Regions from separate parts of the Limnobaculum parvum genome, predicted to be linked through region 2. Evidence: predicted binding sites of a transcription regulator. Region 2 holds the regulator's gene; the other holds the start of a gene.
What was found. The regulator ArgR, encoded in region 2, controls arginine synthesis, uptake and breakdown. The targets are predictions, from matches to a motif close to ANTGAATAAAAATACANT.
Positions count from the first base shown of each region.

Region 1: argF (ornithine carbamoyltransferase) is a predicted target of ArgR. The motif match lies at 9,725-9,742, and genes of this name have one in related genera.

Region 1 covers NZ_CP029185.2:2,864,178-2,875,546, forward strand. Annotated here, with positions in the region: partial or broken gene HYN51_RS12005 (hypothetical protein) at 1-103, opposite strand, end outside; gene HYN51_RS12010 (CsbD family protein) at 122-313, opposite strand; gene osmY (molecular chaperone OsmY) at 376-1,023, opposite strand; gene prfC (peptide chain release factor 3) at 1,549-3,138, opposite strand; gene HYN51_RS12025 (BON domain-containing protein) at 3,508-3,822, shown strand; gene rimI (ribosomal protein S18-alanine N-acetyltransferase) at 3,906-4,346, opposite strand; gene HYN51_RS12035 (DNA polymerase III subunit psi) at 4,315-4,746, opposite strand; gene rsmC (16S rRNA (guanine(1207)-N(2))-methyltransferase RsmC) at 4,900-5,955, shown strand; gene HYN51_RS12045 (Gfo/Idh/MocA family protein) at 6,108-7,103, shown strand; gene ridA (2-iminobutanoate/2-iminopropanoate deaminase) at 7,184-7,573, opposite strand; gene HYN51_RS12055 (YhcH/YjgK/YiaL family protein) at 7,819-8,283, shown strand; gene HYN51_RS16380 (hypothetical protein) at 8,341-8,604, opposite strand; gene argF (ornithine carbamoyltransferase) at 8,673-9,683, opposite strand; gene rraB (ribonuclease E inhibitor RraB) at 9,863-10,303, shown strand; gene HYN51_RS12070 (aldo/keto reductase) at 10,329-11,177, shown strand.
Region 2 covers NZ_CP029185.2:514,603-525,971, reverse strand. Annotated here, with positions in the region: gene HYN51_RS01795 (DNA-binding protein) at 1-158, opposite strand, end outside; gene HYN51_RS01790 (helix-turn-helix domain-containing protein) at 769-1,026, shown strand; gene mdh (malate dehydrogenase) at 1,112-2,050, opposite strand; gene argR (transcriptional regulator ArgR) at 2,339-2,809, shown strand; gene mpl (UDP-N-acetylmuramate:L-alanyl-gamma-D-glutamyl-meso-diaminopimelate ligase) at 2,866-4,239, opposite strand; gene fbp (class 1 fructose-bisphosphatase) at 4,411-5,415, shown strand; gene ppa (inorganic diphosphatase) at 5,966-6,493, shown strand; gene HYN51_RS01760 (gamma-glutamylcyclotransferase family protein) at 6,580-6,927, opposite strand; gene tamB (autotransporter assembly complex protein TamB) at 6,930-10,676, opposite strand; gene tamA (autotransporter assembly complex protein TamA) at 10,679-11,369, opposite strand, start outside.

The sequences.
Region 1 (11,369 bases), 1.5 Mb from region 2:
CGCTGTCCACGCCTTCACAAATCAGCGCAATCTTGTCTGATCCCTCCGGCTTATGGATCAACGGTTTTTTACATCTCAAAATGGCAGGTATTTGGTTTCCCAAATACTAACCTTCTAATTTTTAATGATGGGTTCTCGACTCAGAAGATGCTCTTTCTTGCTCTTTTCCGTAATCTTCTTGCAGAATTCCTGAAAGCCAATCACTGTTTCCCGCAAAGAATTCATCTTCAATGCCAGCCATCTCAGCCCACCAGAGTCGGATAGATCCTTTCCACTGCTTTAGTCTGCCCAGAATAATATCACTATTCATCATAATAGCTCCTCAGTCAGACTGGCAGTAAAGCGTTAACTCGCTTTACTGCGCCATCTTAACGGTTAGTGTTTTACAACCAGATCGTTTTTCACGGTTTTAACGCCTTTTACTTGTTTAGCTATGCTTTCGGCCTGTTTAGCCTGAACCGCTTTATCAATATTACCGGTCAGTAACACTACCCCTTCGCTGGTTTCAACTTTGATTTTGCGTGAAGGGACAATTTTATCTGCCAAGAATTTGGCTTTGACTTCACTGGTAATAGCAGAGTCGCTAACATAGCTCTCTACCGTACTGCCTTTATCTTCTTGTACCTGAAGTTTGTTGCTAACAGATTTCACCCCTTCAACTTTTGCTACCACTTCGTTAGCTTGGGTCATCTGTTCGGGACTGGTGACAAAGCCACTCAGGGTAACAACACCGCCGGTGGTTTCAACTGAGATGTGTGTGCTTTCGATGCTCTTATGATCTAATAACGCACTTTTTACTTTTGCCGTAATTGTGCTGTCACCCATAAAGTTATCGACTTTCGTCATCGATTTGTCGATAGAAGAGCCGACTTTATCAACTGACTTATCAATAGATGTACTGACTTTTTCAACGGCATTTTCGGCCTTAGTTGCCACGGTTTCTTCAGCCCAAGCGCTCCCGCTGACAACAACCGTACTTAATACTATGGCGATAAAAGAACGTGCTAAGGGTACATTTTTCATTGATGATTACCTTTAGGTTTAAATACAGGAATAATGAATAAATCAGCCCACTTGGCAGTGATTCATCCGGTTATATCAACTAACTGCACAATACAATTAGCCAATAACCGTGAATAGCGGTGCAATTATTGGGCCATATCAGTTTAAATGATTAAAAATCAATAGATTATTAATAGTGTGATATATAATAGGAGGTGGACATGTTCTTTTTTAGCGACAAATTCAATGTATTAGTAACATTAAAATAACAAAAAATCATAACTCATTGAATTAATTAAATGCTAACTGTCACCCATCAGCAACACTTCAATATAATCTGTTAAATATTGTCCCAAATATGCGATTAGCTATCGGTATAACTATAGAACACCACAGGTAAACTGTTGTATAGATCACAAAATTTTTGTAAGTCTGTTTATCATTACACTGTTAATCGCTGATTAAATCGAATAAAAAAGGCCCGACGTAAATCGTCAGGCCTGTACACTGCACCAAAATAGTGAAATCAGCGGCTAATTATCACCATTAATGCTCACGCGTTTTACGGAATAGAATGTCCGGATAACGCTCTTGAGTCAGATTAAGGTTAACCATCGTTGGCGCAATATAGCTTAGGTTCTCGCCACCATCTAATGCTACATTCAGCTCGTTCTTGCGTTTAAACTCTTCCAACTTTTTCGCATCGCTACATTCAATCCAGCGGGCGGTAGAAACGTTCACTGATTCATAAATCGCTTCTACGTTATATTCACTCTTCAGGCGAGCTACCACCACATCAAACTGTAGCACCCCAACCGCGCCCACAATCAGATCGTTGTTAGCAATTGGTCGGAAGACCTGAACCGCACCCTCTTCAGAAAGCTGTACCAGCCCTTTCAGCAACTGCTTCTGCTTCAGTGGATCTTTCAGGCGAATGCGGCGGAACAGTTCAGGAGCGAAGTTTGGAATACCGGTGAATTTCATCTCTTCACCCTGAGTGAAGGTATCACCAATTTGAATGGTACCGTGGTTATGCAGGCCGATAATATCTCCTGGATAAGCCTCTTCCACATGGGAACGGTCACCGGCCATGAAAGTCAGCGCATCAGAGATAATCACATCTTTGCCCAAGCGAACCTGACGCAGTTTCATGCCTTTTTCATAGGTTCCTGACACCACACGCATAAAAGCCACGCGGTCACGGTGTTTCGGGTCCATGTTGGCCTGAATCTTAAAGACGAAACCAGAAAACTTCTCTTCCACCGCCGAGACTTCACGCACATCAGTTTTACGCGGCATAGGGGCTGGAGCCCAATCAACCAAACCATCCAGCATGTGGTCCACGCCAAAGTTACCCAAGGCGGTACCAAAGAATACGGGGGTCAGTTCACCCGCCAAGAAAGAATCCAGCTCAAACTCGTGAGAAGCACCTTGCACCAGCTCCAGCTCTTCACGCAGTTGCGCGGCTAAATCCTCACCCACGGCAGAATCCAGTTCCGGATTATTGAGCCCTTTTACAATACGGACTTCTTGAATGATATGGCCTTTACCGCTTTGATACAGATAGGTTTCATCTTTATATAAGTGATAAACCCCTTTAAATAACTTACCGCAGCCAATTGGCCAGGTGATCGGTGAACACATAATTTTCAGTTCACTCTCTACCTCATCCAACAGCTCCATCGGATCGCGGATATCCCGGTCCAGCTTGTTCATAAAGGTCAAAATTGGCGTATCGCGCAGGCGAGTAACTTCCATTAGCTTACGGGTACGATCTTCTACACCTTTTGCCGCATCGATAACCATCAGGCAGCAGTCAACGGCGGTTAATGTACGATAAGTATCTTCAGAGAAATCCTCATGTCCTGGGGTATCTAACAGATTGACCAGACACTCTTTATAGGGAAATTGCATCACAGAGGTCGTAATCGAAATACCACGCTGCTTTTCCATCTCCATCCAGTCGGACTTGGCGTGTTGGTTAGAACCGCGCCCTTTTACCGTACCGGCAGTCTGAATCGCCTGTCCAAATAACAGGACTTTTTCAGTGATGGTTGTTTTACCCGCATCGGGGTGAGAAATAATCGCAAACGTGCGTCGGCACGCTATTTCTGCAGCTCTTGACGTATCTTTCATCAGGGATTCTCTGGAAACTCTCAGGGAGCAAAAAAAGGGAATTATCGTTAATTGGCGGGAATTTTACACACATAGACCGAGAAAGGATAGGTTCCTCTCTGATTAGTCCGCGATTAGAACAAACAACACGCTTGAGTCAATGATGCGACTCCCATTCCTGACCGTAACAACGCATGCATCCTATGACGCCTTGTCAGAAAATGATAACTCTCCGTTAAGTAATGAAAACATTCGCTATCATGTTATTTAATTACTATATTAATAAACGAATCTGATCGTCTCAGAATGTTAAATATACAACTGAGATGCAACGCTATTATTAATAACGCTTTTCACAAAAAAATCATCAACCACTAAGGAGTAGAAAGGATGAAGATTGCAAAGTCACTTGCAGCCCTGTTGGGGGCCATTATTATGACCATCGCAGTTGCCGGTTGTTCACCTACGGCTAAAACAGAAGGTACCGGTGGATATATTGATGACTCCGTGGTTACCACTAAAGTAAAAGCCGCACTTTTAGGTGAAAAAACCATTCACTCTACCCAAATTACCGTCACCACATTTAAAGGAAAGGTACAGCTAAGCGGTTTTGTACGTTCGAAAGATGAATCCAACGCCGCTGAAGACGTGGCTAAAACCGTCGTTGGCGTACGTTCGGTAGAGAACTCGCTACTGGTAAAATAGTTTAGCGTTCAGAGAATAAACAGAAAAAAGCGCGGACGGCTATCACCCAACCCGCGCTTTAAATTTTTATCAATGGCTGATGGCTACAACGTTAGCGCCATAATCACGGCATCTTCTCGTCCATCTGCTGCCGGGTAATAACCTTTTCTGATCGTCACTTCATTAAAATCAAAAGCACGATACAACTCAATGGCGGCCAGATTGGAGGCCCGAACCTCCAGCCACAGCGTCATGACGTCCCGTTGAATTAACTCGTCGATCAGGTATTGCAGCAGTTCTCGCCCTAAACCACGACGCTGAAAATCCGGATGAACCGCAATATTGAATAATGTCGCTTCATCAAGCACCACTTGGGTGATGGCAAAAGCAGCAATAGTGTTATCAATGCTCAATGTTAGATTCAGGTAGCGATCACCCTGATTACTGTTTAGCGTCTGTTCTGTCCAGGGAAATGCATGACTTGCCTGTTCAATTTGCCAGACTGCCGATAAATCATCCGGCTTGAGGAAGGAAATGGTATTCATCGCGACAAATCTGCTGCCATAAGGTACGTTTTGCTTCAGGATTAGCCGCCAGTTCAGGCAGCGTTGGCGTGCTTAATACAGGTAACTCAGCCAGTACAGCCGGTAAATCGGGGAATTGCTCTAGCCCCATCAACCAGAATACACAGCGGGTATCTTCCGGCACCATCATGGCCTGTTCGGGAGTCAGGCAATATACCTGTTCTACCGAAAGGAACATGGCGCGCAAAATATCTTGCATCAACGGTGAAGAAAGCGGAGGTAGCAGTTCTGCCAATAAAATCACTTTAAGGTTAACCGGCAAAACCATGGCAACTTCCCCCTGCAACGCAGCCGGACGCCTCAGTTGATACTGCCTGATGCCCATTTGTTCCAGTTGCCAGTCACGCCGTGATGTCGTCATGATTACCCACTACTCGCTATCAATTTCATAATTAAGCTGCGCTATGCTAGCAAACCCATCGAATAACCGCCAATAAAGCTCTATAATTCGGCGCAAATACCATTTGAGGCATTTCCATAACTGATTCACCCGCCTGCCTCACAGGAGAATACTATGTCCGTTTTTTGCCCGGCCAGTGAAGTGATGCTGCGCCATGCCGATGAATTTACCGAGCGCCGCGTACTGTTTGCCGGCGATCTGCAAGACGATCTTCCCTGCCAGTTTGAAGCGAGAGAAGTTCGGGTTCACTGTTCTCAGTATCACCACTGGCGTCAACTCGCTCGTACTCTGGGGGAAAAAGCCCAGTTTAGTTTACTGCCACCGCCGGAACTGATTGATGGTTGCGACACGCTGATTTTCTACTGGCCAAAAAGTAAGCAGGAAGCCCAGTTTCAATTAAATGCCCTGCTCAATCAGTTACCCATTGGTACCGACCTGTTCATCGTCGGAGAAAACCGCAGCGGCGTACGCAGTGCAGAAACCCTGCTGGCAGATTTTGGCCCCATCGCCAAAATGGACAGCGCTCGTCGCTGCAGCCTCTATCACTTCCGTTCAGAGCGTCAGGCACAATTTGATGTATCTCAATGGTGGGATGAGTATCAGGTTGATGATGTGATAGTCAAAACCTTGCCAGGCGTATTCAGCCGTGATGGGTTTGATGTGGGTAGTCAATTGCTCCTTTCTGCGTTGGAAAATGTAAAAGGCAAAGTGCTGGACGTAGGCAGCGGTGCAGGTGTGCTATCGGCGATTCTTGCCCATGAAAACCCGGGCCTGAATCTGACCCTAAGCGATGTTAACGCAGCCGCACTCGAATCCAGTAAAGCCACTATCAGCGCGAATGTGTTACAGGCAAAAGTGATTGCCAGCGATGTATTCTCTGATATTGAAGGTCGTTTTGACTTTATTATTTCCAATCCGCCGTTTCATGATGGCTTACAAACCAATCTGACCGCGGCTGAATCCCTGATCCGTGGTGCGACAAAACATCTACAATTAGGTGGGCGTTTGTGCATTGTTGCTAATGCCTTCCTGCCTTATCCCGATCTTCTAGATGCGACCTTTGGCAGTCATGAAGTGTTGGCACAAACCGGTCGTTTCAAAGTCTATCAGTCCATATTAGGCCGTCCGTCAGCAGCACCGAAAGATAAAAAAGCAACAAAGAAACGATAAACAATCGATCCCTTAAGCTATATACTTAAGGGATCCCTATCGCATCATTAATTCGAACCTTTTCCCCCTGAATCTGGCTTTATACCCACTGCTCGTCACTGTTGTCGCCAGATTGCGGGATACAATTAACCCTCCGCTAAACGGGGCACGTTATGATTCGATTTGCTGTTATTGGTACCAACTGGATTACCCAACGTTTTATTGACGCTGCACATGCTACCGGAAAGCTGAAACTCACTGCGGTGTACTCCCGCAGTCTAGAAAGCGCCCGCGGTTTCGCAGACCCTAATAAGGTAACGCTGCTGTTTGACGATCTTCAGGCGTTGGCTGAAAGCCAAGAGATTGATGCGGTATATATTGCCAGCCCGAACTCATTCCACTATTCACAAGCGTTGTTGATGCTACAGCACCACAAGCATGTGATATGTGAAAAGCCTCTGGCTTCACACATTCAGGAAGTAGAAAGCTTGATCGCCTGTGCTAAGAAGCATCAGGTCGTGTTGTTTGAAGGATTTAAAACCGCTTGGTTACCTAACTTTATCCTGTTGCAACAGATGCTGCTGCGTATCGGTAAAGTGCGTAAAGCATTTATTAACTACTGTCAGTACTCTTCACGCTATCAACGTTATCTCGACGGTGAAAACCCGAATACCTTTAATCCCACTTTCTCTAACGGCTCAATCATGGATATCGGCTACTACTGTTTGGCCAGCGCCATTAGCCTATTTGGAGAACCTAAAGGGTTAGACGCCAGCGCAGGGCTACTGGACTCTGGCGTTGATGGACACGGCACGGTTTGGATGAACTATGGCAATTTTGATGTAGTTCTGTTTCATTCCAAGGTCAGTAATTCTGATATTCCCAGTGAAATTCAGGGTGAAGAAGGAACGCTGGTGATCGAGAAAATATCCGAGTGCCATAAGATTACCTTTACCCCACGGGGCGGCCAGCCACAGGATATCTCGCTGCCACAGCATGAAAACACCATGTTCTATGAAGCAAATGTATTTGCCGAGCTAATTGAACAACAGAGTATTGACCACGCAGGTATTCCCGTCTCGCGCAGTACATCCCGAATATTGACTGAGATACGCGCACTTACCGGCGTGAAATTTCCTGCCGACACCCCGTCAGGGCTGTCTCATTGAGGGAAGATTGATAGCGGAATTTAAACCGGTAGGATTCTGATAGTAAAAGAATCTTACCGGTGAGGCATTATCCGTAAGTATTAACGACGAACCGCAATAACTTCGATTTCTATTTTTGCATCTTTGGGTAAACGGGCCACTTCCACACAAGAACGCGCCGGAAATGACGGTGCATGGTTCTCAGTAAAGAAGGCCTCATATGCCGCATTAACCGTGCCGAAGTCATTTAAATCTTTAACGAATACCGTGGTTTTTACAATATCAGCTACTTTCAGGCCGGCGGCTTCCACAATCGCTTTCACATTCTCTAAAGACTGACGAGCCTGAGCCGCTACATCCTCAGGAAATACACCTGTTTTAGGATCGATTGGAAGCTGACCAGATGTGATAATCATACTGCCCAGATCTACGCCCTGTACGTACGGACCAATTGCCGCTGGTGCTTTGTCAGTATTAATAATGTGGGACATGGATTCTCCTTAGTTTATAAGTGTCGTTTTTGTCATGTTGAGATCAATTACGCCAGTCATTATAAGGCGCTGACAGAAAGATGCACCATAAGCCGCTAAACAAAGAAAGTAAATCCAATAATTCTTAACTATTCAATACGTCATTCTAATGTGGTGATGGTCGACTATTGATAATAAAATACTTTGCCTATTTTCCTGATGTAATAGAATATGAAACATGATTTCATTTTGAATAAGGAGTAAACATGATCGCCGGAAATATCCACCACTTAGAGCTTGTCCCTTACCTTCCAGCCAAGCTAAAACAGGCTATCGAATACATTAAAAGCAACATCACTAACGATACGCCATTAGGTAAGCATGATATTGATGGTAATAATGTGTTTGTACTGATTTCCAACGATAGCACCGATGAGTTGCAAAACCGCCGCGCTGAGTATCATGAACGCTACCTAGATATTCAGATCGTACTAAAAGGTGAAGAAGGTATGGTATTCAGTAACCTACCGGCTGGTACGCCTACCGATAATTGGCTAGCAGATAAAGACATCGCCTTTTTACCTTCTGGCAAACAAGAAAGACAAATGATTATGCAAGAAGGCGACTTCGTGGTTTTCTACCCTGGCGAAGTACACAAACCCCTGTGCGCCGTTGGCAAACCTGCTCACGTACGTAAGGCTGTGGTTAAAATGTTGGTGAGCGCGCTGTAAAGCCATAAATACAAAACCGCCCTGTTTGGTTGCCGATTGGCATAAGATGGGGTGATTTTAATTTTTGGTACCGCTTTTCGCCCTTATCCCTTGATCTATTTGTTGAGCACTGGAATTCAGCCGACAACTGAGTGAGGGAGCACGACCAACATGAATATTGGTCGTGGCGCTGCTTCGCCGGGAGCGAATCAGCGCCGGTGCGTAAACCCGAACGAAGGCGGAGGGTAGTCGCCACAGGCGACCTGAATTCGGGTGCGAAAGCGCGGGATTGTTAAGGGAGTTCGCCAACCCACTTAACTCGGCCACTTGCACGATAGACAATTTAGACTCTGCACTATTTAGTGGACGAAACCAGCTCCCAACTAAATTTTTACCTGTTCGACAAAAAATTAATATGAGTGTACCAACGTCGCCACCATCACCGCCTTGATAGTATGCATCCGGTTCTCCGCCTGATCGAACACCACACTGTGGACTGATTCGAATACGTCATCAGTCACTTCCATACCGCCATGTAATCCATATTGTTCCGCCATCTGTTTGCCCATTACGGTTTGATCGTCATGGAACGCTGGCAGGCAGTGCAGAAACTTCACCTGTGGATTATGAGTTAGCTCAATCATAGCTTGATTAACCTGATAAGGTTTGAGTAAAGCAATACGCTCTTTCCATACCTCTTTTGGCTCTCCCATCGACACCCAAACATCGGTATACAGGTAATCAACCCCTTCAACGCCCTGAGCAACACTTTCCGTCAGCGTAATGCGGGCACCGGTCTTTTTAGCAATCGCCTGACAGCTTTCGACTAAAGACTCCTGCGGCCAGCAGGCTTTTGGTGCGACCAGCCGAATATCCATCCCCATCAGGGCCGCCCCTTCCAGCAATGAATTTCCCATATTGTTGCGGGCATCCCCCAAATAGGCGAACTTAACCTGAGACAGGGATTTTTGCGGCGAATGCTCCTGCATGGTCAACAGGTCAGCCAAAATCTGAGTTGGATGAAACTCATCCGTCAGGCCATTCCATACCGGAACGCCAGAAAATTCCGCCAGCGTTTCAACAATCTTCTGACCAAAACCACGATACTGAATACCATCATACATACGGCCCAATACCCGGGCTGTGTCTTTTATTGATTCTTTATGTCCAATCTGACTACCGCTCGGACCAAGATAAGTCACTCTGGCACCCTGATCGAAGGCCGCCACTTCAAAAGCACAACGGGTACGGGTGGAATCCTTCTCAAAGATTAACGCAATGTTCTTACCGCTCAACAGCGGCTGCTCTGCGCCACTTTTTTTATCTTTTTTTAGTTTGGCAGATAAAGCCAGCAATGCGGCAATTTCATTTGGACTAAAATCAAGTAACCGGAGTAGATGACGCTGATAAAACTGAGGCATTAGACTGTCTCCCTGAGCATAAATGGAAAGTATCGCAATAAATTGAATTAAAAATCAATTTATATGAATTAATATTCACAATCAACCCGATAATACAGAAAACTTTCTCTTTCCTGTGGAGCTACCGGTTGCACTATGTGAGAATACCGTTAACTGACTATCCTAATAGGAAAAATATCATGGCTAATGACGAACTAAGTATCCTGCTGGAAGAACAACGCGAAGAAACCCGCCTGATTATTGAAGAATTACTGGAAGATGGCAGCGACCCTGATGCGCTGTACGCCATCGAACATCACCTCTCTGCGGAAGATTTCGACACGCTGGAAAAAGCAGCGGTAGAAGCTTTCAAACTCGGCTATGAAGTCACCGAGCCGGAAGAATTAGAAGTAGAAGATGGCTTAGTTGTTCTTTGTTGTGACGTGGTCAGCGAAGTTTCCCTCAATGCTGAGATCATTGATAAACAAGTTGAACAACTGATCAAACTGGCGGATCGCTTCGACATCAATTACGACGGTTGGGGCACCTATTTTGAAGATCCTAACGGTAATGACGATGATGAGGACGATGACGGCGAATATCCTATGGATGATGAGGATGACACCGGAACGCGTCATTAATTTTCACTAACCTGAGGTTGATTGCATGGCCAGACAGCGCATGCGTTATATCACTTTGCCTAGCGGGGACGATGTCCCGGTATTTGGTCAGGGTACCTGGTTTATGGGGGAACGCAGCTCCGATATTCAACGCGAAATTCAAACCTTGCGTCATGGTATTGAGCGGGGTTTATCACTGATTGATACCGCAGAAATGTATGCTGATGGTGGTGCCGAACGCGTCGTTGGCGCAGCAATTAAAGGCTGTCGTGACGATGTGTTTCTGGTCAGTAAAGTACTTCCTAGTAATGCCAGTGCACAAGGGACTATTGCTGCCTGTGAAGGCAGCTTAAAACGCTTGGGCACGGAATACATTGACCTCTATTTGCTACACTGGCGAGGCCATATTCCGTTAAAAGAGACGGTTAACGCAATGGAAGACCTCGTGGAACAAGGGAAAATCGGCCAATGGGGCATCAGCAATTTTGACGTCAACGATCTGGAAGCGCTAATGACCCTTGTGGACAATGAGCAAATTGCCACCAATCAGGTGCTGTATAACCTCTCCCGTCGGGGGATTGAATACGACCTGCTGCCATGGTGTCGCAGTAATAGTATGCCCGTCATGGCCTATTCGCCCATTGAACAGGCTCGCCTGCTGGAGCACCCTGCGCTGGTGACGGTGGCAAAACGTCATCACGCTACGCCAGCGCAAATTGCGCTGGCGTGGGTATTGCGCGATCACAATATTATTACGATTCCTAAAGCCTCTACTGTTGAACATATGATAGAGAATATTGGTAGTTTAAGTATTCATCTGGAGCATGAGGATTACGTTACGCTAGATGCGGCATTCCCACCGCCATCGCGGAAGAAACCTTTGGAAATGCTTTAACACGCTATAATCAGGGCGAATAAAATGGCTGACACATTTATTCGCCCGTGATTATTTCAATCGCAATCCGTTCGCTGAAGTTTTAATTAAACTAATATAATCAGCAAATTATATTAATAATTGATTGCGACTCTGGCCCTGTCTTTTTGCCGAAAAAAAGTCACCGGTTCATACTTATCAACATTTACAACA
Region 2 (11,369 bases):
ATACTGTCTATGTGGTATTCCAGAGCCTTACCCTGTACGCCAGTGCGTTTACGACTTTTCCATTGCTCACGGCGTGCTTTTTGATTAATTCCCTGAATGGTTGAGGGTAGCCCAGCTATTCCGGTTAACTCACTTGTTGAAAACCATTCTTTTTTCATAAAACACCATCCCTTTATTCCAATATTCCTACTGGTCCCAGTTACTTCTTACTCTCCTGAAAAAAACAAACAATAAAGAAGTAAACAAATCCATATCTCTGATAAATCTCAATCAGAGTATATAAACAAGTAAGTAGTTTATGTTAGTTGGTTAAATAAAAGAATAGTTTATTTAATATAGACGCCCTGTATTTTAATACAGGGAAAAAGCGTTGTAATAGTGCATCTCATGCGTTGTATTGATTTAAATAACTTATTGATAAAATAAAATATATACGCACAAAATAACGGTTTTCTGATATTTGTTCACATAAACAGCGTGTGAATGTTATTTAAAAACAATTTAATTGATTCAATAAATTATTTTTAATAAACAAGTTAAGAAAATGAAAAAATAATTCGGTTTAATTTTGTTATAAAACAAACCACTAAATCATATAAACCGCCAACCATAATAAAATCCATTCTATTCAATAAAAATAAATCATTTGAATTATATTGAGAAATTTGTTGATATAAATTTTACCAAAAATCAATATACTCAATGAATATTGTGTTATCTATCCCTTATAAACGACAAGTTTATACTGACTTTAAAAGGAAACATTGAATGATTTCAAGGAAAGAAGATTGGCATTCTGCAGATATCATTGCCGCCTTACGCAAACGAGGTACCACATTAGCAGCTTTATCACGCCAATCCGGTTTAAGTTCATCTACTTTAGCCAATGCGCTCGTCCGTCCGTGGCCCAAGGGAGAAAGGATTATTGCAGAAGCATTAGAAAAACACCCTTCTGAAATTTGGCCCAGCAGATACTTAAAGATAAAAAACAATCGATTGCATTCTGATGAAAAAGAACCTACCTGATAGCCGTAGACATGACATTAAGTGAAAAAAACCGCTACCGAAATACTTTCGATAGCGGTCTGATCTCACTTATTCTAAGAGGAAATTATCCCTGAATGAATTTTTCACCCAGTTCAATATCTTTGTGCAATACGTCCAGCATTGAATCCAGCGCTTGTTGTTCAAACGCGCTTAATGTGCCGATCGCTTTTCTGCTCTCAATACCATTCTTACCTAATACTAACTGCTGGGCGAAGAAGCGGGCATACTTACCATCACCCTCAACATAAGCACACTCAACGACGCCTTGTTCCCCGTGTAATCCGCGCAGCAGGGACAACGCAAAACGCGCTGCCGCTTGCCCCATTGATAGGGTTGCCGATCCGCCACCAGCTTTAGCTTCGACCACTTCGGTACCTGCGTTTTGAATACGTTTAGTGAGTGACTCGATTTCAGCATCGGTAAAGCTTATGCCAGGAATTTGTGATAACAGAGGCAAAATGGTTACGCCTGAATGACCGCCAATAACGGCAACTTCTACGTCAGTAGGTAACTTACCTTTCAGATCTGCAACAAAAGTATTAGAACGGATAATGTCCAGCGTGGTGATACCAAACAGTTTATTTTTGTCATAAACGCCAGCTTTCTTTAATACTTCTGCGGCAATAGCAACAGTGGTATTAACTGGGTTAGTGATGATACCAATACACGCTTTTGGACATACCTGAGCTACCTGTTCTACCAGATTACGTACAATACCCGCATTAATATTAAATAAATCGGAGCGATCCATGCCGGGTTTACGTGCAACACCTGCAGAAATTAAAACAATATCTGCACCTTGCAGAGCTGGTTTAGCATCTTCACCGCTAAAACCGGTGATTTTAACTGCTGTCGGAATATGACTTAAATCAACAGCAACCCCCGGAGTAACCGGCGCGATATCATAGAGAGATAACTCAGAATTCGCAGGAAGCTGCGTTTTCAGTAACAGGGCTAAAGCCTGACCAATTCCACCGGCTGCGCCAAGAACTGTAATTTTCATTCATTACTCCTTTTATTTTTGCTTATTTTGATGTGTAACTAAAATGCAACATCAAGCTTAGAGGATCGTGAGCATAATCACCAATCCTTAGATTTAAGATTGAGATATGCTGCAAAGAATAATTAATTAAAAACATTATGGTCACATAAATAGGGAATTAAAAACATTTTGGTCGCGAGAATCAGGAGTTAAACGCATTTTAATCACAGCAATGAGTAAAGACTTTTGAGTACTCGGTCATTTTTATTCATAATACTAGTATTGTTATCCAACTATCGACGGTGCACGATGCGAAGCCCAACAAAACAAGATGATTTGGTGAAGGCGTTTAAAGCGCTGTTAAAAGAAGAAAAACTCAGCTCTCAGGGTGAAATTGTTCAGGCTTTACAGGATGAAGGCTTTGAGAACATTAATCAGTCCAAAGTCTCACGCATGCTAACCAAATTTGGCGCAGTACGAATTCGTAACGCTAAAATGGAGATGGTGTACTGCCTACCCACTGAACTCGGGGTGCCGACTGCAACTAGCCCACTGAAGAACCTGATTCTGGATATTGATTACAACGATGCCTTGGTAGTGATCCGCACCAGCCCCGGCGCAGCACAGCTTCTGGCTCGATTACTCGATTCAATTGGTAAATCAGAGGGAATTCTCGGCACTATCGCCGGAGATGACACGATTTTCACTACCCCTGCCAGAGGGTTTAGCGTAGAACAACTTTACGAAGCAATTCTCGATTTGTTTGAGCAGGAGCTCTAATCCTGCTTAAAAAACTAAGGCCTTCCGGAGAAGGCCTTTTTATTTATCAATTCAAGTTACTGGGTATCTTTCTGCTTTTGTTTTAACCCAGCCAACAGCTTATCGTGAATGCCACCAAAGCCGCCGTTACTCATTACCAGAATGTTGTCACCCGGCTGAGCGCTGCGAACAATCATATCTACCAACGCGTCCAAGTCGCCAGACCAGTGAGCAGGCTGAATACAGGCATCGGTTACATCAGTAACCTGCCAAGGAAGGTTTGCCGGCTGCAGCAAGAATACCTCATCCGCCCGGCCAAATGCAGGAGCCAGTTCATCTTTGCTCACTCCCATCTTCATAGTGTTTGAGCGAGGTTCCAGCACTGCCAGAATACGCGCTGTCCCGCCAACTTTACTTCGCAGAGCCGTTAGGGTTGCTAAAATTGCGGTTGGATGATGAGCAAAATCATCATAAACGGTAACACCATTAGCCTCACCACGTAACTCCAGACGACGACGGGCGTTAATAAAGTCATCCAAAGCACGGCAGGCATCCTGGGGTTGAACGCCAACATGACGAGCTGCAGCGATGGCCATCAGACCATTTTGCATATTGTGCTCACCTACCAGCGACCAGTTAACCTCACCAACCACCTCACCATTTAATAACACCTGATAGTGGCTGGCATCGACCGTGAGCTTATGCGCCGCCCATGTGTACCCTTCACCGGTAGTTTCTAATTCACTCCAGCACCCCATATTAATCACATGCTTTAAGTTCAAATCGTTTTCTGGCAGTAAAATCTTGCCTTGTCCCGGAACTAAACGCACCAGATGGTGGAACTGTTTTTGGATTGCTCGTAAATCTTCAAATATATCCGCATGATCGAACTCAAGGTTATTCAGGACCAGAGTACGAGGGCAGTAGTGCACAAATTTAGAACGCTTATCAAAGAAGGCACTATCATACTCATCGGCCTCAATCACAAAAAACGGACTGTCGCCCAAACGAGCAGAAACATCGAAATTTCCCGGCACACCACCAATAACAAAACCGGGCTTATAGCCGCAGCTTTCCAGAATCCAGGTCGCCATACCAGCGGTAGTCGTTTTGCCGTGCGTCCCCGCTATGGCAACCACCCAACGATCGCGCAGTACATTGTCATGTAACCACTGAGGTCCAGACATGTAGGGGATACCCTCTTCCAGCACCGTTTCAACACAAGGATTACCACGCCCCATCGCATTACCAATAATGACCAGATCGGGACGAGGATTAAGCTGTGATGGAGCATATCCCTGAATCAAGTCGATACCTTGCTTTTCTAACAGCGTACTCATCGGTGGATAAACGTTAGCGTCAGAACCTGTGACTTGATGCCCTAGGGCACGGGCCAACATGGCAATACCGCCCATGAAAGTGCCACAAATACCAAGAATATGAATATGCATTATATTTCCAGTTTTTGGTGTATCGAGTTAGCTCTCATTCTAACGCCTCAGATAGGTTATAAGAAGGGGAATAACCTATCAATTTCTTTAACCTTTAGTTAAAATTTCCTTCCACATAACACGGATGGCATACAATCGCCATTATACCTTTGGTTGACTCAGGAATCGTTCATGAAAACGTTAGGCGAATTTATCGTCGAGAAGCAACAAGATTTCCCTCACGCGACAGGTGAGCTTACGTCACTGCTTTCAGCAATTAAGCTAGGCGCTAAAATTATTCACCGTGACATTAACAAAGCGGGCCTAGTTGATATTCTCGGGACAAACGGCATTTCTAACGTACAGGGTGAAGCTCAGATGAAGCTTGATCTGTATGCCAACGAAAAGCTTAAGGCGGCCTTAATCGCCCGTGGTGAAGTGGCAGGTATTGCCTCAGAAGAAGAAGATGACATTGTTGTTTTTGAAGGCGAGCGCGCCACTCATGCAAAATATGTTGTTTTAATGGATCCATTGGATGGTTCTTCAAATATCGATGTAAACGTCTCGGTCGGTACAATTTTCTCTATCTACCGTCGTATTACGCCAATTGGTCAGCCAATCACTGAAGCTGACTTCTTACAGCCAGGTAATCGCCAGGTTGCTGCCGGATATGTGGTTTATGGTTCATCAACCATGCTGGTATACACTACGGGTGTTGGTGTGCATGCCTTTACCTACGACTCTTCCATTGGGGTGTTCTGTCTGTCCCATGAAAAGGTTCGTTTCCCGAGCAAGGGGAATATGTATTCCATCAACGAAGGTAACTATATTAAGTTTCCATTAGGGGTTAAGAAATACCTCAAATTCTGTCAGGAGCAGGATGAATCTACCGGTCGTCCTTATACCTCCCGATATATTGGTTCTTTGGTAGCAGACTTCCACCGCAATCTGCTAAAGGGGGGCATTTATCTCTACCCAAGCACCGCTTCACACCCGAAAGGTAAGCTTCGTTTACTGTACGAATGCAACCCAATGGCCTTTCTGGCTGAACAGGCTGGCGGCCGCGCCAGCGATGGATTCAAACGTATTCTGGACATTGTGCCGCAAGAGCTTCACCAGCGTATGCCACTGTTTATCGGCACAGAATCCATGGTTAAAGATGCTGAGCGCTTCATGCATAACTATCCAGATGAGTAATATTTTTCATCTATAAGTAAAAGCAAGTTATAACGGGCAGATATTTCTGCCCGTTTTCATTTTCACTGCATAAGGAATTTAATAAATTCAATGTATTATTCATATCTATTTACATTACCAAAATCATCATTATTTAACGATGTGTATAAAATTAACGCGTTATCATTGTTTACATTTATAAAACATTTATAATCAGTGCGGTTTACAATTTTCTGAGACTAGGCAATGAATAACTTCATACACAAAAGTATTATTGCGTTGATTTCTATCTGTGCATTATCCGGCATCGGTGGCGTTGCGCTTGCAGGTTTAATCATCTACACCCACTCGATTTCCTAATAGCGTTACTTCATTTCTCATGACCAGAGAGTCAATATCTTCTGGCTGTTTTTGCATTCTTGTAAACGTTCCCCCGTCGATGCTTCAACTAATCTTTCTGATTGATGATTAATTAAAAGCAATCTCGTCAAAAATTGAAGATTCCGTTCCAGAGTCGGCTATAATAGGCGCCAACTGTAACCCAACTTTATTTGAGTAAAAGGAAATAGAGATGAGCCTTAATTTAGTCCCGGCAGGGAAAGACCTTCCGGAAGATATCTATGTTGTAATTGAAATTCCTGCCAATGCCGATCCGATCAAATACGAAGTAGACAAAGAGACCGGCGCTATTTTTGTTGACCGTTTTATGTCAACCGCCATGTTCTATCCATGCAACTATGGTTACATTAACCACACATTATCTCTGGATGGGGATCCGGTTGACGTTTTAGTCCCAACGCCTTATCCACTGCTGCCAGGTTCTGTTATTCGCTGCCGTCCAGTTGGCGTACTGAAGATGACTGATGAATCAGGCGAAGACGCTAAGTTAGTTGCCGTACCTCACACTAAGCTGAGCAAAGAATACGATCACATCAAAGATGTTAACGACTTGCCTGAGCTGCTACGTGCACAAATCACTCACTTCTTCGAACATTATAAAGATTTAGAAAAAGGCAAATGGGTGAAAGTTGACGGTTGGGATAACGCTGCCGCCGCTAAAGCTGAAATCATGGCCTCTTTCGAACGCGCTAAGAAGTAATACAGCTTTTAATCAACGTAAAAAGAGCGCTAATTAGCGCTCTTTTTTGTAGTCATTTCTTGGTGACAAATAACACCTAGCATGAATTATTCATCATCTTTACGATGAACCCAATCACCGCTATCAATACGCTTTAACCCGTCAACTGAATGCAGATATAAATACATCCAGGCACTGCCATAAGGCGTTTTAACCAACTCTCTCTTATAGTCCCGCGTATCGTTTTTCAACTCATCAAGCTCAGCCAGAATAGATGAATCGATGCGATAAACCTCGCAATCGATCTCTCCTTCACCTTTAATTACAGCAGGGTAATGCCCTAAATCATACAGCTCGTAGCCAGCAATGCGATATTCACCAAGCCACTGGGCGTTTGTCATCCAGTGACTATTACCCTGACCCCGTCGTAAACTACCATAAACAATAATTCGCATAATCAAAACTCAAACTGATAAAGCAAATCCAACGCCTGATCGATGCCAGACACCGCTTCAAGATACAATTTTGGTATCAGCCGATAGCGTAAAGTTAATGTTGCCAGCGAGTCAAAAATCCCTACACCATATTTTACCTGTAAGCCTGGCATAATATAGCCACTCACAACAACAGAAGAGCTGTCGCCAACGCCTTGCGTATCCAGTGATAAATTTTTAACGCCAAAAGCTTCACCGATCTGTCCAACCAGTTTACCGCTCTTGGCAACGCCTATTCCAATCAGCATCGAAGTCATCATATCACTGTCACCACCACCACTGTCCAGCCCCTGCCCCCTGAGCAGATAAGATAGCGCCTGTTCCTGTGACATTGCCGGATCGGAGAAAATCTCTACTTTCGGTTCACTGGCAAGCCCGGTAACGCGAACCCCCGCGGTAACATCATTCTCTGTCGCATCAGGATTACGAATAGCTTCCAGATTCAACATTGGCTGATCGGCTGCTCCGGCAAACAGAATTTGACCTTTACGAATCACCAAATCCTGCCCATAAGCGCGAAAAGAACCGTCTGGAATATTAACCTGACCGTTTAAGCCTAGCCCTTTTTTATCCTGAGCAACTTTTAAATCACCCTGTAAACGTGCTTTCAAACCAAATGCATTAATTGCAACGTTATTACCGATATGAATAACTAAATTGCTATTAATTGGTATTGATGTGGTTCTGGCTTCAATCGGTTTTAGCTGTTTGTCCAGCATCACTTCATCAGAAGAGACACCCGTAGCACTTTCAGGTATCTCTTCTACTGAGATCCTAGCCCACGGCACACCGACAGAACCGTTTAATGTCAGCAATTGAGGTGTTGCCTCAAAAACAATATCAGGAGACACATCAAGCAACACGGTTGGTGGCATAGAAATGCGAATCCGGTCGCCTTTTGCCGTGATTGATGCTCGCCATGCATCAATTTGACGCCAGTCTGCATTTCCCCCAAGACTCAATGAACCTTTCTCTGTCTGGATAAGGCCGGTTAGTTCAGAGCTGGTACCATTGAAGTTCAGAGCAATACGACCATCTTTAACCGTCAGAGGGATCATCTGGGTATTCAACTTCAGTTGATCAAGTACCAGAGGGCCAGAAATTTTGGGGTTTTGCGCATTGCCGGATAAACTTAAATTAGCATTCAACAGGCCATCCGCTTTTTCACTACTCAGCAGTACCGGCTTTAACAATGCGAGAGAAAGTGCATCAATTTTCACATTACCGGACAAGCTGCGGCTGTTTTGCGGGTCATTCACCTGAATATTGCCGTTAAAGCTGCCGTTATTCGCTATTTTCATCAGCCAGTTAAGCTGAGCACGATTCCCCGTCAGGTTAGCATCCAGCTTCATATCATCCAACACCATAGGCAATGGACGGCCATTAACAATTTGGGTTACGGCTACCCCATCCCCTTTCAACTGTACTTTTGCCTGAGGCAATCCACCGTTTGCTTTCCAACTGATATCAGCATTACCGCTAAATACCCCTTTGGCTTTAGTGTCTCTATCCAGTAATGGGGACAACATGGCTAAGTCAAAACGGCTAAGCACAATGGAAGCCTGACCCGTTGGCCCTGCTTCTATGGTTTTTGGTACACAAAGTTCAGCATTCGGGTTACGCCAGCAGTGAGAACCAATACTGATGGTTTGCTGTGCGTTACGATAATCCAACGCAACATCTTGCGAAGTTTTCCATTCACCAACAGGGGTATCGAATCGGGTATTACCCAACACGCCTTTCCAATGCTCGCTGGCCCGATCAAAACTACCGGATAATGCCAACTGACCAGAGACCGGTTTACCATCAATATTCAGCTTAAGATGATGCTTAGTTTCACTCCCCTCTGCATCAAGATTCAGTTGGCTGACATTTAAGTCGCCCTGTTTCAAACCGCTTATGGCTAATGTCAGAATTCCTTTTACCTGTGATTCTGAGGTGATATCGCTGTTCAAAGTAACCTTAGCGATCTGCATATCCTGCCAGCCTAAACCATTTGCTGTTACATCGGCCAACAGTTGAGGGGCTTTGGCATTTCCTCTGAGTTTCACTGTACCCTTAGCGACACCGCTTAATCCCGGTAGCATTCCTGTCAGCTTAGGTGCATCAATATCAGCATCTAACACCCATTTGTCAGCCAGATCCCCTTTAACATCGAGTGTATTAGGACCCAGTACCAGATTAATACCAGGAATAACCCACTGACCGGCGTCATTCCCTTTTAACGATCCCGAGGCACTCAGGCGGTTTTGCTTCACCTGACCATTCAGATTAAGCTCCGACACATCAACCTGCCAGCTTCCACCATTCAAGCTGCCTTTAGTGCTCACTTTCCCGTTGAGGCTGACTGGCCATTCGGGCCATTGTTTTACCGTATTGATACCATCAAGGGTTAACAATGAGCGCCAACTTATGGCGTTACTCCAGTCAACAACGCCATTCATCTCGGCCTTGCCTTGTAAAGCATTCAAACGCAAACGCGATAAATTGAACTGTTGAATATTGCCTTTACCATCAACCTGCACATTAGCAGGAGGAATATCGGTTCCTTCAACGGCTGAACGTAAAGACAGCGCGTAATCAGTTGCCTTTCCTGTCAAGCGTAAGCGAGTATCATTAACTTTATAATCGGTTTTTCCCATCAGCGGCCAACGTACCTGCTTACTTTCCAACGTTAGTGCAAGCGGTAATCCTGCGGTTGCTAACTCGGTTTCTGCTTTTAGCTGGGCACTAACCGGGCCAGACGCATTGAGATAGACAGTTAACCGGTCAGTAACTTCGCCACTCACAACTAACTTAACTTTCTCGCCTTTTAGGGAAGGGTCATTTACCGTACCGTTGAGCGTAAGATTCACCGGCCAGTTACCATGCATTGTGACGTCACCCACCAGTGCAGCAATGCCCTCTGGTGCATTCACTTTTAATGACTGAATCTGAATATGGGACTCTTTGCTAACGGCCTGTAGCGCCAAACGATCTATCTGTATTGGTGTACTTCCAGCCAGGCGCAAATCTTCACCAATCAAACTTGGCAGATTGAAATCCATCGGCAAAGGTACTTCCGGCAATGATGCCAGTAGAGGCTCGGCGAACAGTTGCTTCAGCATCTCTCCGGTGGTTTGCTGTGTACCAGTCGGAGCAGGTGCCGGTTCAGACGACGTCGGTAACACCACCAATAATTGGCGAATCGTGGTTGGAAGGATAGATACTTCACGCTGCTGCCAGTTAGCTGCGCTGCGGAACTCATTCAAGCTAATGGCAATATCATCAACGGTAACCTTGACGTTATTTAAACGAAGCAGGTTAAGCGCAATGGGATAAGGCGTCTGAATATCCGTAACCGGTTGGCTTGCTGGATCGTCAAGAACATCAGACAATGGGATCTGGCTGGTATTAACCTTAACATCAACGTCTGTGGCGGTAATGGCATTAACACAAATTTTCTTCTCGGAGATACAATCCAGATTCACCGACAAATGAAATTCACCGACACCAACATCGATACCGGGCATGACATAACTCACTTTCGACAACGTCAAATCACGCCATCCACCCTCAACGTTGCCAATTTGCAATCCTGATACCAGCCGGGGTGCCTGATTAAGTACAAAATGCAATCCGTTCTGGGTTCCCAAGAGCCAGGCCAGCGCGCCACACAGCAGCAAGATTAACAGTAACAGAGCAATCAGAACTCGTTTAATCCACTTCATCCTCATAGTTCTGGCCCTAAACCGATGTAAATTTGCATACCATGCTTATCGCTATCCCCAATAGGGGTCGCGACATCCAACTTAATCGGCCCTATCGGAGAAGCCCAGCGAACTCCAACACCGGCCCCTTTCTTAAAGGTGTAATCATCCAGTTTATTCACTGCATCACCGCCATCAGCAAAGGCAGCGGCCCACCAGTTTCCACTGACGTTGTACTGATATTCCAACGATCCGGTCGCCAGCTTGGATGCCCCAGTCAGTTTGCCATCATCGTCTTTTGGCGAGAGAGATTTATACTTATAACCTCGGATACTGCGATCGCCACCGGCAAAAAAGCGTAATGAAGGAGGCACTTTGCTGAAATCACCCGTTTCTATCCAACCCAAATTACCTCTGGCAATAAAACGGTGCTTATCCCACAAAGAACGGATCCAAACGTTTTGCGCCTGAACCACCGCAAAATCCACATCAGAGCCCCAGATGGTTTCCGACACGTCTAAGGAATAACGTTGGCTATCGCCCCACATGGGCATTAGGCCGCCTCGTTGGCGAGTTCGGTTAAGACTAACGCCGGGATAGAGCAGCATAGTGGTATTAGTGACGGAACCCTGAGTAAAGTTGTCTAAACTCCAACGCAAGTTCACTGAACGCTGCCAACCGTCAGTGCTGTCCCAATATCGGGCGACGTTAAAC